One region of the Paenibacillus sp. JJ1683 genome, then DNA from elsewhere that is predicted to be linked to it. Evidence: riboswitches for the same ligand, from Rfam matches in the RefSeq annotation. Region 1 holds a riboswitch; each other region holds the start of a gene.

Region 1 (3,092 bases):
TTTGGCATGGGGTTATCCAGAACTAGTTATTTATTAAGCAGCATGAAATTATTGATAAAACCCTCTTTCTGTATGAAGATCGGGGTTTGGATTTTCGAAGTGAAGTCATAATAGTACACGCCGCGTCCTTCCTCCTGATTTTTCGGGAGGCGCTGCCTAAATAATAGACCCCTTTGCTGTCTGGAGACATATAGATAAAGCTGCGGGACGAAATGGGGAGCTTAGTTTGGTGCGTTTTCCAGTTGCACTCTTAGGTTGGTTTATCTACTAGAGGAATTTGCTAGAGTGGTAGGAAGAGGCATGGTATAATCTACCTTAAGGACTTTGGATAGTGGTGGATGTTTTCGGACCACGGCGCAGCTTCCCGAAAGGGGGTGAAGCCGATGGTCAACCTTGTGTCGTGCTATGATGTGCTGCGTTGGATGGTTACGTTACTAAGCCTGGTGTTTAGTATTCGTAAGCTTTATCGCTGGCTGCGTCGGAAATTTCGGAACAAGCGAAAACCCACCGCGTAATTAGGTTGGCCCCTAATGGTGGGTTTCGTTCGCATTAACATTCAGTTATGCAGCGCGCCGTGGTGGTGATCCACAGCCATTCAAGTCCTAAGAGTCTTTGCCGTTGGAGCGGCGAAGGCTCTTTTTAGTATACGGATACGGTGGTTATCTCTATACCTAATTTTAACACGTGAATTGCGTGCACGCAACGTTAAAGACAACCTTCAATTGCGCGCAAGCAATGAATAGCCTTGGTCTTGATTCACACTATATCATTCAAATTTAAATTATTACGCAACATTTGTTGACAAGCCAGTAGCAACAAAATAAGATAATCCTAAATCGTAATAAAAAGGAATAAAGGAAGAAAACAGGTGTGAGCCGGACAACTCTATATACGAAGTTTCGTAGAGACGATGTAGATAGTTGTTGAGCGTGTTCACTTAAAAGGGAAGTTCGGTAGATTCCGACACGGACCCGCCACTGTATACAGGCATCAGCAGGGTACTGCTGGAGCTTTCAGAACAAGCCACTGGAACTGTGAGGAACCGGGAAGGCCTGAAAGATACGCTTGGAGTCAGGAGACCTGCCTGTTTTGACATCACTGTCAGACCCACGGGATGCTGGGGAGGTGGTTAGGCGTGCTGCATACGGAATGTCTGAAACCGATCTGATCCCTTCTATGTTTTTGGAGCTGGCTTTGAGGTGAGTTTTGACATTTTATAATGAAAGCATTTCTGACTGCTGATCAGGTGGTCGGGAATGCTTTTTCGCGTTTTGTGTTAGGTTTATACGATTTTACAAGATAGAGGGGGAAATGTGGGATGATAGGCAATCGTAATAGGCGTTCATGGTTCATATGTACAGGATTGCTGCTGCTGATGGCAGTTATGACTCTTTCGGGATGTGGCGCAGCCACGAAGACAGAGGATAGCTCGGGCAAGGGTGAGAACACGTCTGCACAACAGACTCAAGCAGATAAAAAGCTGGTGATGGCGTATACGTGGAAACCGTCAGGCGTCGATCCGCATGGAGACAATAGCTGGGATGTGATGCGTTCCGGTGCCGGTGAGACACTCATTCGTTTGAATGAAAAGCTGGAGCCTGTGGCTTGGCTAGCCAAGGAGTGGAAGCATGATAGTCCTAATGTGTGGTCGTTCAGCGTGCAGGATAAGGTCACGTTTCATAATGGAAAGAGCATGGATGCAGTAAGTGTAAAAGCATCTTTGCTGCGCTCAATCGAAAAAAGCCATCTGGCGAAGGATTTACTGGATGTGAAGTCCATTGATGTAACTGGTCCGCTGACGCTGAAAATTACGACAAACCAGCCGAATGCAGCGCTGGTATCCAATTTGGCTGATCCGTCAACGATTGTACTGGATGTGGCATCCATGAAAGATGAGCAAAGCTACCCTGCAATGACAGGTGCTTTTAAAATCAAAGCCTTCAACAAGGATCAATCCTTGGTCGTCGAGCGTTATGACGGATACTGGGGCGAAAAGGCGCGCTTGGCCGAAGCGATGATGAAATTCATTACGGACGGTAATTCGCGCCTGATGGCGTTGCAATCTGGTGAGGTGGATGTAGCGACGGATATTCCGGTAGATAACGCAGAGGTATTAAAAAAGAACGACAAGCTACAAGTGCTGTCGGCTCCATCCTTGCGCACCCATATGATTGTGTACAACATGGAATCACCTGTGTTCAAGGATGCAACCAACCGTAAGGTGGTGGACAGTCTGATTCCGCGCGCATCCATTGTGAGCGCCGTCATGAGAGGCTTCGGTACGGAAGCAAGCAGCCCGTTTCCGAGCATTCTTCCCTTCGGTAAGATTGAGCGCAAAGCATTGGACGGAACGGCGGAGCAGTTGTTGACGAAGGATGGCTGGCAGAAGGATGCCCAAGGTACGTGGACCAAGCAGGGTAAGCCATTCGAGGTTACGCTGCTGACCTTCCCTCAGCGTCCAGAGCTATCCGTCATGGCTGAGGTGATTCAGAGCCAATTGCTGAATGAGGGAATCCAGGTCAAGATTCGCAAGGTGGAAAATATCGACGAGGCATTGACCAAAAATGATTGGGATTTTGCTATGTACAGCATGCTCACGGCCCATACAGGGGAGCCGCAGTATTTTATGGACATGTTCTACTCTTCTACAAGTGAAGCGAATGTAAGCCGTTATGCCTCCAAACCGCTGGAGAATATTCTTCACAGCCTGAAGTTGGCGAAGGATACCGCACAGCGTAATGCGGTAACACTGCAAGCGCTGGAAATCATCAATACAGATTTGCCGCAGTCGTTCATTGTGCACCCTGACAATGTGTTTGGTGTGAAAAAAGGAGTAAAGGGCTTTACACCGCATCCGATCGAGTATTACTACATTACAGCGCAATCCGATATTGCGGAATAACGAGCAACGTATCCTATGATTCGTTTTATACTAGAACGTGTGGCGCAGCTGCCCATCATTGTATTCGTTGTATCTACGCTGACTTTTGTACTGATGAGGCTGGCCCCTGGTGACCCTGCTCTCATTTTGCTCACCGCGCATAATGTTCCTGCTTCTGGGGAGGCGCTAACCGCGCTGCGAAACGAACTGG
Region 2 (3,092 bases), 230 kb from region 1:
CATGACAATGAATCGTTCATCCCGAAGCCGTCCGACCAGTTCCTCGGGGTCTGCGCACGGCACGCGCAGCACGATCTGATGATCTGGCGTGTATTCCAGCTCGCCATCATCACCCGCTACCTCGGCGAGCAATGCCATCTGCCGAGCAGTGAACTTCTTGTTTCCCACGCCAGGGGAAACCCCCACCTCAAACAGCGCAGGCTTACCAAAGCCGCCTGACGCCTTCCCAGTCGTAGCCACCGTTGCCGTTCCGACGGCGCTCTGGGCAGCAGGCGCTTGCCCGCTCCAGCGAGCGTTGGCTTCGCCCGGAAGCTTGCCGCCGACAGCAAGGCGGCTTAGCGCCTCTGCTGCCAGCGATGCTGGTGATGCCTCAGTCTGCTTCGCAGGCGCAGCCTGCACGGCAGCCATCGCTTGCGGGCGTACCTGCGTGGCAACCGCAGCGCCGCTCGCGGAAGGCCCGGTAGGCGCAGTCAGAGCTCCACCTCCCTGCGGTGTATCCAGCGCGCGATCCTCTTGCGCGCCCAGCGACCACGGCTCCGCTTCCGTGCGAAGCCGCTGATGCGGTTTGAGCACTTGCTCGGTCGCGTCCAGCGTGTATTTACGCTGATAGCCGCGCGGAGTCACGATTAACCCGTCATACACTGTCGTCGAGGAATTGCCGATGATTACGGTCGTCAGCATCCCGATATCATGGTTCAGCATATCTTCCAGCGTCGTTACAATAACCTGCTGACGTTCACGATAAGCACTCTTCACCAGTCCAACTGGAGTTTGCGGATCACGGTAACGGAGCAAAATGGACTGCGTCTCCACAATCTGGCGGGTACGTCGACCACTACGCGGGTTGTATAAGGCAATCACAAAATCAGCCGAAGCCGCAGCTTCTACACGCTTCACGATCGTTTCCCACGGGGTCAGATGATCACTCAGACTGATTGTGCAAGCATCATGCATAACCGGCGCTCCCAACAACGAAGCACAGGATTGAATAGCCGAGATCCCCGGCACAACTTCTACCTCAACCCCGTCCTCGCGACGCCAGCCTTTTTGCATCAGCACTTCGTACACCAGCCCTGCCATGCCATAGACCCCAGCATCTCCACTGGAAATGACGGCTACCTTCTTACCCATCTCTGCTTGGCGAACCGCCTCCTGCGCACGGCTCACTTCTTCTGTCATCCCTGTGCGTACAATCTCCTGTCCGTTCAACAACGGACGAATCAAATCAACGTAGGTATTGTAGCCGATAATGACCTCACTTTCGGCCAGCGCATCCAACGCCCGTTTTGTGATATGTTCCATATCTCCTGGTCCAAATCCAATCACCAGCAATTTTCCTAATGGGCTCATCGTGCTCCTCCTATCATCCTTTTCAGGGCAGCTATACTATCTATTTCAATAATTTGTGGCATCCTTTAACTCAAAAAAACCCCATCCTGCCCGGATGGGGTTCCTATGTACGTATCTCTCTTACCAGACGAAACAGCGTAAGAAGACAGTTCTTGTCTTCCTCCTATCTGCCGTTGTTTTCCATCTGTTTTGTTTACGCTTCAAACGCTGCTGCACGTTCATATCCACGCAAACCTGTAACCAACATGGAAAAAGCAACGTGTGCCTGATTTCCTGATTTCGTACACCCATCCTCTCCGCGAAGGTTAATGGTGCATACAGATCAAGGTAGGTCTCCTGGCTTGGCATCAACGGATTCTCTCGTCTTCCCCGTTTTGTACGAGTGACCATTTAAAAGAACCCTCTTCCTTACAGTGGCGGGACCGCTCGGGACTTGCACCCGATTCCCTGTTACCCTTTGCTCAACCGCAAAGGCACCTTGTCTGTCCGCTATTTGATTATGGGTCTTATCATAACCTTGCCTCAATCAGTTGTGCAAGCACGAAAAAAGCTTTATTTCAAGTTATCTGCTTTATTTTTCAACATATGCAGCAGTTCATCCGGGTCCGCAGATATACTCAGTAGCGCTGGATGATCAGCTCCGGTAAACCCTTCCTGCACGCTATGACGTACCATTTCTACCAACGGGTCAAAATATCCATTCACATTCAGCAGCCCAATGGGCTTGCGATGTATACCGATTTGCGCCCAGCACAATACCTCGAACAGCTCCTCAAAGGTTCCCAAGCCTCCCGGAAGGGCTATAAACGCATCGGCCATCTCGCTCATCGCCGCTTTACGTTCATGCATGCTTGCTACCTCAATAAACTCGGTAACTCCCCGATGAATGATCTCTGCATCGAATAACAGGGTGGGCATAATGCCGGTGACCTGACCATCACCCGCCAACAGTCCATCCGCCACCTTACCCATCAGCCCTCTGCTGGAGCCACCATAAATTAAACGGATATGCTGGCGAGCCATAGCTTCACCCAGCTTGCCTGCCGCCTCAACATATACCGATGAATGTCCAGGTCTGGACCCTGCAAATACACAAATAGAATTCATAAACGTCTCAGCTCCTGTCCTCAATATCATGCATCGAAACTTATTCATTATATTAGATAAATATTTTCGCTATAACAAAAAACTTTGCGATGCATGTCCAACAAAAAAAGATAAAGACCTCGTAGGCCCTTATCTCTATTTTACTCTGTATTAGTAAATATAAGTTCATTTTTAGCTTACTGCATTTATCGGTTCTAGCTCATTTCAAATGACCGTTCACGCTCTTCAGACCACAGCCATGCACCGAATCGCTATGTTCGAAATATTTGCCCAGCTCCACCATCATCGCACCCATGCGCTCTTCAGTTGGAAATACGACTCGTTCAATCCCTTCTTCCAAAATGGATTGTGCAGTCACCTTGCCTACCGATACAGCAATGACATCTTCACGAAAGGCTTCCAGTAAATCCTCCATTCGATTTTGCTCTCTGGCATATTGGGCCAAAAATCGAATTTGCGGACCACTCGTGAACGTAACGGCATCAATCGTACGGTTTATAACATCATCTAGTAGCGCCTGCAATTTTGCTTCTTCAGGTGGGATATGCTTATAAGGAAGTACTTGGCGGGTCACTGCGCCTTGCTCATCCAGCCACTCTACCAACCGGGGAGCCGGGTCTCCATGCAGTTGCAAC
Region 3 (3,092 bases), 200 kb from region 1:
CGGCACAGATGAGGAACACACGCATTTTCAGCGTTTACGTCGGGTAACCGGATATCTGACAGGTGATTATACCGTTCGTTTTAATGCTGCCAAGCAAGCGGAAGTTCGCGACCGGGTGAAGCATAAGTGAATTTGTGCGGCTATATTCCAGAATCTCTGAATGAAGGATACGGCCTGCGCACCGTCGTATTCATTAGTGGTTGCCGCCATGCCTGTCCCGGCTGCTTTAATCCAGCTTCGTGGAACTTCCGCGCAGGGGAGCCATTCACGCCCGAGCGTCAACAGGAGGTCATCCGTGATATCATGGATAATCCGCTGTTGGACGGATTGACTCTCTGCGGGGGAGACCCTTTTTTCTCAGCAGCAGAATGCTCGCAATTTGTACGTGACTTCCGCGCGGCTTGTCCCGACCGAACCGTCTGGGCCTACACAGGCTTTGTCTACGAAGATCTGTTCATGGATCAGGAGCGACAGGAGCTGGCGCTATTGTGTGACGTGATTGTAGATGGCCGTTTTGTTGAACAGCAAAAAGATCTGACCCTCCCCTTTCGGGGCAGCCGTAATCAGCGCCTGATAGATGTGAAAGCCAGTACTCAAGCAGGTTACACCGTTTCATTAGCTTAAAGGCGATGTTCTATTTAGCAAGATGCTATACCAAAGACAAGTCCCCCACGATGGGTTGGGCTTGTCTTTTTTGCATATAACTAACAGATTCCACTCCAGTTTCTATTACTGTTTCTATTGCACATCCTGTGAGTTTCACTTATGATGGTGAACAAGTATACGAGTGCATAATTATTCGTCATACCTTAATCTTATAGTTTGGAAATAGGTGTCTTTTCTATTCAGATCAGACTTAAAAGGGAAGCCGGTGCAAATCCGGGACGGTCCCGCCACTGTAAACGGGGAATGTTCAGCTGCTCATACACCCACTGGTCCACAGACCGGGAAGGGATGCTGAACGTCATGATCCGTAAGTCAGGAGACCTGCCTATTTTAACAACATCGCAGTACCTACGGAAGATAGGGAGGTGTTAAGAGCAGTCGCCGTATTTTTGAATTTTAATCGCGGAGGCATTCTTTCCCCTACTTATTTTTAGCCTTGGGGACAGAATGCCTTTTTTGGTACGTAAAAATAAACTGGCTACCACTTAGGAGGAAACCTACATGTCCATTAACGAACGATCTACATTGTCCGGTTTGACTAGCAGTAATCTGGGATATCCGCGTATCGGCGGGAACCGGGAATGGAAGAAAGCACTGGAGCGCTTCTGGCAGGGTAGTATTAACGAAAGTGAACTGCATAGTGAGATGAAAAGATTGCGTCTGGAGCATCTGAGCAAGCAACGTGACAAAGGGATTGATCGCATTCCTGTCGGAGACTTTTCCTATTACGATCATGTGCTGGATACATCTGTGATGTTCGGTCTCGTACCCGAACGGTTCAACTATCGTCCTACAGGTCCGGTTCCTCTGTCTGTGTATTTCGGGATGGCACGTGGGCAGAAGGGAGCTACCGCCAGCGAAATGACCAAATGGATGAATACCAATTACCACTACATCGTTCCCGAATTGGAAAATGCGGCTCCAGTGCTCACTGAAAATAAGCCCTTACTCGCTTATCGTGAAGCAAAGCAGGAGCTAGGTATTGACGGTAAACCGGTTCTCATCGGTCCCTACTCATTTGTTGTTTTATCCAAAGGCTATGATCGTAAGGATCTGGCCTCTATTATACGAACCTTCCTGCCTTTATACGCCCGAGTCCTGTCCGAACTAGCAGCAGAAGGCGTACAATGGGTCCAAATCGATGAACCTGTCCTGACCACCTCATTCCCAGTAGAGGATCTGGATATTATTCAGGAGGTCTATGAAGCTTTGACCCAAGCTGCTCCCTCCTTAAACATCATGCTGCAAACCTACTTTGGTAGCCTAGATCATTATGAGCGTCTGACTGAACTTCCGGTCCAGGGACTGGGTCTTGATTTTGTCTATGATGATGGCGAAAATCTCCAGCATATATCGCGACATGGCTTCCCCAAAGGGAAAACGCTGGGTGCTGGTGTCATTGATGGGCGCAATATATGGCGCAGCGACCTGAATGCCGTGGCTGCGCTGTTGGGCCAGTTAGCAGAACAAATCAATGCAGAACAGCTTATCGTGCAGCCATCGTGCAGTCTGCTGCATGTGCCGGTCAGTCTGGAAGCAGAGCACAAGCTGGACCGAGAGCTGGTGCATGCACTAGCCTTTGCCGATGAAAAGCTGGATGAAATCGCAGTCTTGACGGCTGCACTTGGTAAGCATGATCCATCCGCACTTGCCAAGCTTGAGCAAAGTGCGGAAGCGGTAGCCCGCTTCAACAGCTCAGCGGCAAGGGTACAGACAGCTGCCGATTTGGCCGACCTGTTGGCAAAGGAGCCACTATCACGCAGCGTTCCTTTCGCCGAGCGCCGCATAATTCAGCAAAATAGGCTGAAGTTGCCCCCACTGCCTACGACGACCATCGGCAGCTTCCCGCAAACTGCTGAGGTTCGCAAGGCCCGTCTGCACTATCGCAAAGGAGAATGGTCTGCCGAGCAATATCGGACATTCATCCAGCAGCAGATCAAGGAATGGATTGATATCCAAGAGGACATTGGCATAGATGTGCTTGTACATGGGGAATTTGAACGGACCGACATGGTTGAGTTTTTTGGCGAAAAACTAAAAGGCTTTGCTTTTACACAAAACGGATGGGTGCAATCCTACGGTTCCCGCTGTGTTAAACCGCCGATTATTTACGGAGATGTGTCATTCGATCAACCAATGACTGTGGAAGAGACGGCATTTGCCCAATCGTTAACCTCCAAGCCAGTTAAAGGAATGCTTACAGGCCCTGTGACCATTTTGAACTGGTCCTTTGAACGTAATGATATTCCACGCAGGCAAGTTGCTTTGCAATTAGCTCTGGCATTACGGGCAGAGGTAGAGGCACTCGAACAAGCGGGTATTAGCATGATTCAGGTGGATGAACCCGCAATTCGCGAAGGGCTCCCGTTGAAAAAAGAACAACAGCAGGACTATCTGGATTGGGCGGTTCAAGCCTTCCTTGTGAC
Region 4 (3,092 bases), 1.8 Mb from region 1:
TTGGTGGCTATAACGTGTATCATGGCATACGCTCGTTTCGAGCATATATGGGCGAAGAGATACGACCACTGGAGTCGAAGGATATCCGGCATACCATCGGGCTGATGTTCGCCGTATCCACTATGTTTGTAGGGTTGTGTTTGTTGGGAGCTGCGGGGTGTTTTGCCTTGGTATGGATGCGGTGAGGAGTGACATTATTTTGAAACAAAATACAGAAGGGAAAAGAGTGCGAGAATGTGCACTAAGTCCGAACCCACAACAGGATAGTGAGCCGAATGATGCTAAAGAAGATCTGCAGTGGGACATGGAGCTCGTGCTAGTTCGTCATGGCACAACCTTATGGAATAAGGAACGTCGATATCTGGGACATGCCGATTTGAGTTTGCTGTCTGGAGCAGAGCAGGAATTAAAGCCTTTACGGGAAAAATTACAGGGCCAGTCCTTTGCTCAAATCTATTGCAGTGACTTGATGCGATGTCGCCAGACCTTGCAGATCATTTTGCCGGAGTCAGCATTGACGACTGAACGTTCCCTATCTGCTATGCCTCCTATCATGGAGCCACGTCTGCGAGAACTTCACTTTGGCGAGTGGGATGGAAAAACGTATGACATGCTTAAGGATGTGGCGTTGTATCGCGCTTGGATTGATGAGCCACAGCGAATCACCCCGCCTGGAGGAGAGTCCTGGGTACATTTTGTGAACCGTCTGCGCGAATTCCGTGACTCTCTGTTTGCGTGGCGCATTGCTTTGGAGGTTCAGCCAATAGAGTCGAATGCTGCACCGCCCTCTGTTTTGGTTGTCACGCATGGTGGAGTAATTCGCCAATTGGTTTGTATGCTGATACCAGGTCATGATTTTTGGAGTCTGAATCCAAAACCGGGAGAAGCGATTAGGTTTCAGTTAAGGCTGGCAGGACTGCACAATTGTATAGCAAAATTGCTTTTTCACTAGGGTAGTTGTGGCGAATCAAGCAGCTGTTTGGGTTGTAAGCTAACTCTTTTTAACCTATAATCATCAAGTAAAAGAACGGCTTGACTACACTACATCAAATATCCAGCAGACGAGGTCGGCGCCGTGTGAGGGAACTTGCTTTTCTTCATTGCGCTGTTAAAAGGGAAGTCGGTGTGAGTCCGACGCGGTCCCGCCACTGTAAATGGAAACATGCTCATTAGCCCTGTTACATGTGCCGCCAAGCATGTGAAAGAATATCAGGGCATGCCTCTTCCATAAGTCAGGATACCTGCCCGTCCGCCTGTCACCATAATCCTTCGAGGAAAGGATGACGTGTTCGCAGTGACTGTCCATGCGGAAAGAAGCTGCCCGCCTGCGCACGATCTGTGCTAACGTGACCCCTGTATCCTGATATGAGGATGCGGGGGTTTTTGATAGGAAAAGAAGGCTGGAATGAGGAAAATATCGGATGATGTTCAAGTAACGCTCTTAACGATTTTTGTATGAAGGGGTGCAAATCATGGCAGGCAAAAAAATAAAGGTATGGACAACAGGTCTATTGGCGCTGATATTGGCAGTTGTGCTGAGTGCATGTGGCGCGAATGGAAAAAATGTAGAAAATAAAGAGGGCCAAGCTTCTTCACAGCAGCCGGGACAGACCGTAACCGCACAAGAGCCTCCGGGCAAAACGGTTTACCCGCTAACGGTTAAGGATGCAACAGGACAGGAATTTACATTTAAAAAGGCACCGGACAAGATCGTTTCCGTCTCCCCGGCAGAAACCGAGGCGTTGTTCGCTATCGGATTGGATAAGGAAATTGTTGGTGTATCCGACTACTCTGATTACCCGGAGGCAGCTACGAAAAAGCCTAAAGTGGGCGGTATTATGAAACCGAACGAAGAGGCGATCATTGCTGCGAACCCTGATGTCGTTTTTGCAGGAATTTCACTTAGTGAACAGGCTACGACTAAGCTGCGTGACATGGGAATTATGATTTTTAAAACGGAACCGAAGACCGTTGAAGATGTCATAGCTAACATCGAATTGTATGGGAAAATCACCGATCATCAGAAAGAAGCGAGAGCGGTGACCGACAAGATGAGAGCAGATGTAGCGGAAGTGAAAGAAGGAGTTAAAAATATCGGCAAAGGGCAGAAGCTACGGGTATACGTCGAATTTTCACCAGGCTGGACAGTGGGTAAAGGCGAGTTTATGGACGAACTGATCACATTGACGGGCGGCGAAAACGTGGGTGCCACGCAGAAGGGCTGGTACCAAATCAGTGAGGAAAATATTATAGCTGCCAACCCTGACGTGATTTTATACAGCAAAAGTGTGAAGGATGACAAAACAGGCCAGTCCCTCGGCGATATCATAAAAGCTCGTAGTGGATGGGATCAAATATCGGCTGTTCGTAACAATCGTGTATTTGCCGTGGATGATAATTTGATTAGCCGTCCAGGTCCACGCGTAACAGAAGGACTCAAGGAAGTAGCCAAGGGCGTGTACCCTGAAATTTTCAAATGAATCGTAGACTGATCGGTTTTGGGGGGACTGGTCTTGTCTTGCTGCTGCTGACGCTGCTGCTCTGTCTTGGCATCGGCTCGGTCAGTCTTCCGGTCAGCCAGATCACAGGTATTTTGATCAACCACCTACCGTGGTTAGGTGATACGTTTACACCGGATTGGAATACATCTGCAGAGCAGATTATTTTGAAGGTCAGACTGCCACGGGTGTTACTGGGAATGTTGGTTGGAGCAGCGCTGGCGCTGGCGGGAGCCGGATTTCAGGGTGTGCTGCGTAATCCTTTGGCTGATCCGTATACACTGGGAGTGTCTTCGGGAGCTTCGGTAGGAGCGGCAGTGCTGATTTATTGGGGGCTTCAATTTTCATTTGTGGGTATATGGACCCTTCCGCTAGTCGCATTTATAACCGGCATGCTGACGCTGTGGATGGTGTTGACGTTGGCGCGTGAAGGTGGGAAAATTCCGACCCAAAGCCTCATTTTATCAGGTGTGGTGATGCAATTTTTTGGGGGAGCCATTGTTTCTTTTCTGACAGCCATGTCGAAGGAAACAGTCAATGAAATATTGTACTGGACGTTAGGAAGTCTTAGTCTGCGAGGTTGGTCATATACGG

Evidence for each region. Region 1 has a riboswitch for cobalamin ahead of ACUC6J_RS24095 (ABC transporter substrate-binding protein). Riboswitches for the same ligand answer to the same signal wherever they lie in the genome.
Region 2: linked by a shared signal. The riboswitch ahead of cobJ (precorrin-3B C(17)-methyltransferase) and the one ahead of ACUC6J_RS24095 (ABC transporter substrate-binding protein) in region 1 are both predicted to bind cobalamin.
Region 3: linked by a shared signal. The riboswitch ahead of metE (5-methyltetrahydropteroyltriglutamate--homocysteine S-methyltransferase) and the one ahead of ACUC6J_RS24095 (ABC transporter substrate-binding protein) in region 1 are both predicted to bind cobalamin.
Region 4: linked by a shared signal. The riboswitch ahead of ACUC6J_RS06740 (ABC transporter substrate-binding protein) and the one ahead of ACUC6J_RS24095 (ABC transporter substrate-binding protein) in region 1 are both predicted to bind cobalamin.

What each region holds. Positions count from the first base shown of each region.
Region 1 covers NZ_CM129820.1:5,583,082-5,586,173, reverse strand. Annotated here, with positions in the region: gene ACUC6J_RS24100 (hypothetical protein) at 384-515, shown strand; cobalamin riboswitch at 898-1,102, shown strand; gene ACUC6J_RS24095 (ABC transporter substrate-binding protein) at 1,319-2,902, shown strand; gene nikB (nickel ABC transporter permease) at 2,918-3,092, shown strand, end outside.
Region 2 covers NZ_CM129820.1:5,350,620-5,353,711, forward strand. Annotated here, with positions in the region: gene cobJ (precorrin-3B C(17)-methyltransferase) at 1-1,350, opposite strand, end outside; cobalamin riboswitch at 1,660-1,845, opposite strand; gene ACUC6J_RS23060 (LOG family protein) at 1,903-2,457, opposite strand; gene ACUC6J_RS23065 (uroporphyrinogen-III synthase) at 2,657-3,092, opposite strand, start outside.
Region 3 covers NZ_CM129820.1:5,380,455-5,383,546, forward strand. Annotated here, with positions in the region: gene ACUC6J_RS23180 (anaerobic ribonucleoside triphosphate reductase) at 1-130, shown strand, start outside; gene nrdG (anaerobic ribonucleoside-triphosphate reductase activating protein) at 127-624, shown strand; cobalamin riboswitch at 814-1,009, shown strand; gene metE (5-methyltetrahydropteroyltriglutamate--homocysteine S-methyltransferase) at 1,168-3,092, shown strand, end outside.
Region 4 covers NZ_CM129820.1:1,580,176-1,583,267, forward strand. Annotated here, with positions in the region: gene cbiB (adenosylcobinamide-phosphate synthase CbiB) at 1-185, shown strand, start outside; gene ACUC6J_RS06735 (histidine phosphatase family protein) at 200-952, shown strand; cobalamin riboswitch at 1,048-1,263, shown strand; gene ACUC6J_RS06740 (ABC transporter substrate-binding protein) at 1,473-2,480, shown strand; gene ACUC6J_RS06745 (FecCD family ABC transporter permease) at 2,477-3,092, shown strand, end outside.